3 regions of the Arthrobacter sp. JZ12 genome follow, and region 2 is predicted to be linked to each of the others. Evidence: riboswitches for the same ligand, from Rfam matches in the RefSeq annotation. Region 2 holds a riboswitch; each other region holds the start of a gene.
The links. A riboswitch is a leader RNA that binds a small molecule or an ion and turns the genes downstream of it on or off. The one in region 2 is predicted to bind thiamine pyrophosphate.

Region 1 (2,255 bases), 470 kb from region 2:
GCCCGCGGACACCGCACCGCTGCCGTCCTCCCTCATTGTGGCGCCGATAACCACTGTCCCGTCTTCGCGCGGCACCACGTACACCGCATGACCGCGGACCAGTCCACGCACGGTGGCGTTGAGCAGCGGCCTCAAGGTCGTCGGCACGCGCAGCCGGAGGATGTCGCCGTACACGGGACGCAGTGGAAGCGGGACGGGCAGTCCCTCGAGGGTTGCTGCGTCAAGCCCGTTGGCAACAACGGTGGAGCGGGCACGAACGGCACTGCCGTCGTCGAGCATTACCCCCGTCACCGTCGTCCCGCTGCGCTGGAGCGCAGTGGCGCGCATCCCGATGACCTGCCCCCGAGCGCGAACCGCAACGAGCAGCGACTCTGCGAGCTTCCGTGGATCCACCTGGTGGTCACCGGCGGCACGAAATGCACCGGTTGGTGCCGGCCCGATCAGGGGTTCGGAGCGGCGCACCTCGCGCACCGGAAGCTGTTCGACATCAAGTCCGTGCAGTTTCTGCACCTCGCGGAGGTCCGCGAGGGACTGCCGGTCAGCCGCATCGACGGCGAGCACCACGGTCCCGGTCCCGCGGTATTCGGGATCGATGCCGGTCCACTCGAGGGAGGCTAGGAACTCCGGGTAACGGGCTGCCGAGTCGAGAGTCAACTGCAGGAGGTGTTCCTCGCGGTAGTGCAGTTCACTGGCCGGCGCGATCATGCCGGCGGCGGCGTGGGTGGCTCCGGTCGCGGGCGCCGGATCGATCACGACGGCGGTCAGGCCCCTGCGGAGAGCTTCCCACGCAATACCCAGCCCTACGATCCCACCGCCGACGACGGCGACATCCACCTCTGTTTCCACAGGAGTCCTTCCCTACGCCGGCATGACCCGGATCAGGTTTGTTGTTTCCACAACGCGGTCGGCGCCGAACGCCCTCTCAGCCGTTGGCACTGAACCAAGTCAGCGCGGCACGGCTCCCGCAGTACCCCCTTATTGTAGGTGGCATGCAAACTTCCGCCGCTCGCCTGTACCTGTGCACCGATTCCCGCCCGCAACAAAACGACTTCGCCGACTTCGTCGACGCAGCATTCGCCGGCGGTGTGGACATCATCCAGTTGCGGGACAAGAACCTGGAAGCGGCGGAAGAACTCGAGGTTCTGGAGGTGCTCCGGGCAGCCGCAGTGGCGCATGGAAAGCTCTGGGCCGTGAACGACCGCGCCGATATCGCCGCCGCAAGCGGCGCACCGGTCCTGCACGTTGGTCAGCGGGATCTTCCGCCCGGTATTGCCCGGCCTTTCCTGCACGACGGCGGCATCCTGGGCCTGTCGACACACTCCCCGGTCGAGGCTGCTGCTGCGGCGGCAAACCCGAACGTGGACTACTTCTGCGTCGGGCCCCTGTGGGCTACGCCCACCAAGCCCGGGAGGGCCGCCGTCGGACTCGAGTTGGTGCAGGAAGCAGCGCGTCTGGAGCAGGCGCACGAAGCCGAAGGCCGGGCGCTCAAGCCCTGGTTCGCCATCGGCGGGATCGACCAGCAGAATATAGGCGACGTGATTGAGGCAGGCGCGAGCCGCGTCGTCGTCGTTCGCGCCATCACTGAGGCGACGGACCCCAAAGCGGCTGCCCAGGCACTGCGTGCGGAGCTTCCCGCCTAGCTATTGTCTGCCCGCTCAACGCGTTTCAACAATTTTTCAAAGCGAGGGACGCATACGGGCCAAGAATGTCGGAGGCGGGTGATGGACTGTAGTCATGGCTCAGGCGACGGCTACCAAGGATCTCCGCTCCGATGGTGCGGCCTCCCTTGAACCTGCGCGCATTGCGGTAGGGAGTGGTGCGCGCGAGAGTGATGCCCGCGGGGAAGCCAGTGCGCGGTGCTCGTGTGGGCGGCCGTACCTGTGTACGGGCCTGTTTTGTCCGGGCCCGCCGCGGTACTGCAACGGGTTCGAGCTGGACTCCACCACCGATGAGGAAGAACGCGCCCGGGTTGAGGCAGCTGAGCCGGAGACGCTGATGCGGATGCTCGCCACCTCGAACCCATGGTTGCAGGGGCTGCCCGACGCCCTTGATCTGCTGCTGGCGGCGGACCGGTTGGAGTCGTGGGTGGCAGCGCAGAAGGTTGCGCTGACTGCTCAGGTCTTCCGTCAGGTCGACGGGCACGAAGCCGGCCGTACCGGTGAAGAGCACCCGCCGGGGACTCATCCGCTGGCCGCTGAGGAGATTGCGCCTTTGCTGCGGGTACCCGGCCGGACGGCGCATCGAATGCTTCGGAA
Region 2 (2,255 bases):
CGACGTCGCCAAGCGCCCGGTGGACCCGCGGCCAGATCTCATCCCGCGGCACCGCCAGGTTCTCGGCGCCGAACGCGACCTCGTCCCCCACGCGGGCCAGAACCAGCTGGGTGTCGGGATCCTGCAGGACAAGCCCGGAACGGCCGCGCGCGGCTGCCGGCCGCGCGCCGTCGACAGCCAGTTCGCCGGCCTGCTCACCCTCTTCCTGCTCGCCCAAGACGCCCGCCAGGCCATGCAGCAGTGTGGACTTGCCGGCACCGGAGGCACCCAGCAGCAGTACGCGCTCGCCCTCACCAATGGACAGGTCGACGTCGCGGACCGCCCAGCGCGAGCGCCCGGAGTGCCGCCAGCCCCAGCCCCGGGCGGTGACTGACACTCCCATGTCAGACGTCGGCGGTGCGGCCCGAAGCAAACGATGACAACGCGCCCGTCTTCGCCAGCCCGCGGGTGGCAAGCCAGGACAGCAGGCCTGCCAGCACGACGCCGGAAATTGCGGCGAAAACCCCGTACACCAGCTTGTAGTCGAGCGCCCAGGCGGCGTTGTACATGATGTTTTCGCTGATCGCGAGGGCAAGTCCGGCGCTCAGTCCCGCGAGGAGCGCAACGCCCAGGTTCCAGCGACGGTAGAGGAACAGGGCGAATACCAGTTCAGCACCGATCCCCTGGATGAGGCCGGAGAGGAGGACAGCGACGCCGAACTGGGTGCCGATCAGTGCGGATACGGCTGCCGCGACAACCTCGCAGTAGATGGCCGCGCCGGGCTTGCGGATGATGAGTCCGCCCAGCACGCCGGCGATGAGCCAACCGCCGGTGTAGAGCCCGGCCAGCGGCGGGTAGGCAGCGGTCACCGCGGCGATGCCGCTGTAACCAGCCGACCACGCGAAGAAGATGACGCCCACGGCGACGGAGATGACGGATGCGACGACGATATCGACGACGCGCCATTCGTACCGGCGCCGGCTTGTGGGCTGCGAAGACTGAGTTGCAGTCATGGGTGGGATCCTCCTGGATACAGGAGGGGAGGGCATACCGGCACGCCGCCGGCCGCCCTGAGAACTCGACTCCCTTCGCCGGTACTAGCCGGATCAGGTTCGAGGGTCTGCGGTGGTCCGCACTCTCAGCGCCCTCCACCAATGTGGATGCGCTCCCCTGTCGTTGTTTTGAGCGAAGTCCACTTTACACCCGGAAAGGGGGTAACCGGGACCTCGAGGTCGTTCCTTACGCGCTCGGTAACGCTAGGCTGGAAGCAAAGCTAAGCCGACTGAAGGAGGCGCCATGAATCTGATTTTCAAGCTGATGGGTGTGGGACTGGGCATCGGTGCGGGCCTCGTGAGCACGCAGCTGGTGGACTTCCTCTGGAAGCGCGTGACCGGCAACGAGCCCCCGAAGGACAAGGAGGGTCTGGAGAACAGCCTCCGTTCTGCACTGGCCTTCGCGATCATCTCCGGAAGCGTGAGCACCACCATCCGCGTTCTCACCAACCGCACCACGCAGCGGGCCATCCAGCGCTACGAGAACACCCGCCACCTCACCTAGGCTCAGCTATCGGATGCGCGGTCACCCTTCTCACGATGGCGGGTGGCCGCGTGTTCCACGACCTCGTTCAGGTCGTCCCTGCTGAGCAGGTCCTTGCGCAGGTGCTTGGTCCGGTAGCCTGCCCGGCCAACCATGTGGGCCGAGACCGGTGCCGTGAGGAGCTGAAAGATCCAGCAGACAATGAGAACCGGCACCAGCGCCCAGCTACGTAGCTCCACGGCGATCGCCAGCAGGAAAAGCAGCAGCCCCAGCACCTGCGGCTTGGTTGCCGCGTGCATCCGGCTCAGCAGGTCCGGAAAGCGCAAAAGCCCGACGGCGGCCGCGAGGGACATCAGCGCACCGCCCAGCAGCAGGGCGGCTGTCAGTCCGTTCAACAGAGCTTCCATGGCGACCTCACTTCTTGGCGTCCGTGACGAAGCGGGCAACTGTCACCGAAGCAATGAACCCGATCACCGAGATGGCCACCAGTATGGCCAGGTGGTTGGTGTGCCGATTCACCACCATGTCGACGGCGAGGGAGCCGCCCACGATGGCCAGCAGCACGTCCACTGCGAGAACGCGGTCAAGGATCGACGGCCCCTTCGCCACGCGGTAGATGGTGCAGAGGGCAGCGATCCCGAGGATCACCGCGATGATGCCCGCCGTGACTCCTGTTAGTACGCTCATTCCGCCTCCCTTCCGTTGCTGCTTTCGACTCCGCTGCCCTGGGCGCCCGCGGG
Region 3 (2,255 bases), 1.3 Mb from region 2:
GCGTAGGTCGCCATCCACGCTGCGTACGCGTGCTCCTCCGCACCCTCGGACCCCACCCACCGGGAATGAAGCGCGATTCCCACGTGCGCGTACAGCCAGTAGCAGGGCAGCACGGCCGCAACGAGGACGGGGTAGCTCGCATTCCCTGCGGCCGCCAGCAGATGGTCAACATACGCCTTGGTAACCGGGCCCTGACCGGCGTCAAGGGTGCGGCCCGAGAGCCAGGTGCGGTGCAGTTCCGACTCAACCTCCAGGCAGTTCTGCGCGGACGCAGCCCAGAAGAGCTGCTCGGCTTCGCTTGGAGCGAGGGAGCTTGCCCTGGCCAGAACGCGCGAGTAGCCCCGGAGGTACAGAGCGTCCTGCTCAAGGTAGTAGGCAAACTGGTCGGCGGGTAGCGTACCGTTGCCCAGCGCCGTTACGAAGCTCAGGGACTCAACCGCCGTGCGGGTTCGGGTGGTTCGCTCCCAGGCCTGCTCGCTGAACGGCCTGGTATCGCCCGGCTGCTTGCCGGCGGAGGAACCGGCCGAGGAACCGGCGGAGGAACCGGCGGAGGAACCGGCGGAGGAACCGGCGGAGGGTACGAAGGAATGGAAGTGGTGGATCGGTCCGTTGCCGTGACCCACCTCCAGTTCGCCGGCCCGCTCAAGGGCACCCTGCAGCCAGTTCTTGACCGATCGCAGGGACTGTTCCCAGTTGCCGGTCTGTGCATGGACTGTGGCCAGGGCAGCAGACAGGGAGCAGCCGGTTCCGTGAGTGTGCCGGGTCTGCACGCGGGGTCCGCCCACAACCGTAACGACGGCCGTACCCGCGGAGGGATCAACCAGTGCGTCCGGGCAATCGGTTCCGGCCAGATGGCCGCCCTTGACGAGCACCGCTGTGCCGGTGGACAAAGCAAGCCGTTCGCCCTGCTTCAGGGCAGCCTCCCAGTTCGCAGCGACGGGTTCGTTGACCAGCACAGCGAGTTCGGGAAGGTTCGGCGTCACCAGATCGGCCAGCGGAACCAGCCCGCGCAGGGCTTCCTCGGCGTCGGCTGCCAGAAGGCGGTCTCCGCTGGTGGCCACCATGACCGGATCAAGCACGACGACGGCACCCGCCACGAGCGGGAGCCACTCCTTCACCGTGTGGATGGTCTGCGCATCCCCCAGCATGCCGATCTTCACCGCATCGATTACCACGTCGTCGCTGACGGCGCGAAGCTGCTCCTCAAGGAATGCGGGCGGCGGGGTATGCACGCTTCGCACACCAAGGGTGTTCTGGGCAACGAGCGAGGTAACAACCGCCATGCCGTACCCGCCCTGGGCACCGATGCTCTTCAGGTCCGCCTGAATCCCTGCTCCGCCCGTCGGATCAGTCCCCGCAATACTCAGCACGCGCGGAATGGTGGTCACCCGCACGGGCTGTGCAGGGTTTTCCCGGTTCCCGTGGTTCTCAGGGCTTTCAATGTCTTCTGGGTGCTGCACGAGCGTGCGAATACTCATTCGCGACATCCCTCCGCTAGGCCAAAGGCCGCCGGGCGGCGGCCATCTCTAGATCAGGTTCAACGCGTCTCATCTCAGCCGGAAAGGACCGGCACCGCGTGTCACTTCGCCCCACCCTACCCCGCCCCGATGGTGGCGACCGACATTTCCGCCCACATATGACAGCGGCCGCTCCCATACCGGGAGCGGCCGCTGGCGTAGCTGGGTAGAGCTGGTACTAGAGCTCCGAAGCAGGAACCCCTACCCCGAGGATCGTAGGTTCCTCGGTAGTCTGCGGCTTCGGCGCGGGCGTGTGCGCGCGGGCTACATGCTGTGTTCCCGCCGCATGCTGAACCTCCGCCTCGGCAGCCCGCTCGATAGTCGATGTGGCGGCCGAGCCCTGCGCGCTGCTGGCAGCCCGGTGGCGCCGCTTCCGCCGGCTCGACGACGGAGCTTCAGGCTCCCCCTGCACCGGCTGCTGGGTGGGGCGTGCCTGTTCCTTCTCAACCTCGGCGGCCGGCTCTACCGGCTCCCCGGGCTCCACCGACGCAGTTGCGGATGCGTCATCCTGTGCTGCCGAAGGGAAGCGGTTGAAGGCTTCCGTGAGGCTCTCCAGCGTCAGGCGGGGCTCCTCGCGAACGGGAGCAGGAACACTCTCACCGCGCGGAAGGCTCACCTTCTCCCCATTTATCGTCAGGACAGCCGCAGAGGACGCTGCCGGCTCAACCGGATGATCTTCGTGTTCATGTGCTGCATGGGTGGCAGCAGCGATGTTGGCCAGGGCGGCACGGGCAGCCT

Region 1: it holds a riboswitch for thiamine pyrophosphate, as region 2 does, so the genes downstream of both, thiO (glycine oxidase ThiO) here and GC088_RS13005 (ECF transporter S component) in region 2, are expected to answer to the same signal.
Region 3: it holds a riboswitch for thiamine pyrophosphate, as region 2 does, so the genes downstream of both, GC088_RS06765 (bifunctional hydroxymethylpyrimidine kinase/phosphomethylpyrimidine kinase) here and GC088_RS13005 (ECF transporter S component) in region 2, are expected to answer to the same signal.

The regions. Positions count from the first base shown of each region.
Region 1 is NZ_CP045246.1:2,327,412-2,329,666, forward strand. It holds gene thiO (glycine oxidase ThiO) at 1-846, opposite strand, end outside; TPP riboswitch at 839-976, opposite strand; gene thiE (thiamine phosphate synthase) at 990-1,640, shown strand; gene GC088_RS10670 (HNH endonuclease signature motif containing protein) at 1,735-2,255, shown strand, end outside.
Region 2 is NZ_CP045246.1:2,796,602-2,798,856, forward strand. It holds gene GC088_RS13000 (ABC transporter ATP-binding protein) at 1-382, opposite strand, end outside; gene GC088_RS13005 (ECF transporter S component) at 384-992, opposite strand; TPP riboswitch at 1,046-1,161, opposite strand; gene GC088_RS13010 (DUF4235 domain-containing protein) at 1,276-1,536, shown strand; gene mnhG (monovalent cation/H(+) antiporter subunit G) at 1,539-1,922, opposite strand; gene GC088_RS13020 (MrpF/PhaF family protein) at 1,930-2,202, opposite strand; gene GC088_RS13025 (Na+/H+ antiporter subunit E) at 2,199-2,255, opposite strand, start outside.
Region 3 is NZ_CP045246.1:1,468,777-1,471,031, reverse strand. It holds gene GC088_RS06765 (bifunctional hydroxymethylpyrimidine kinase/phosphomethylpyrimidine kinase) at 1-1,478, opposite strand, end outside; TPP riboswitch at 1,470-1,587, opposite strand; gene GC088_RS06760 (Rne/Rng family ribonuclease) at 1,696-2,255, opposite strand, start outside.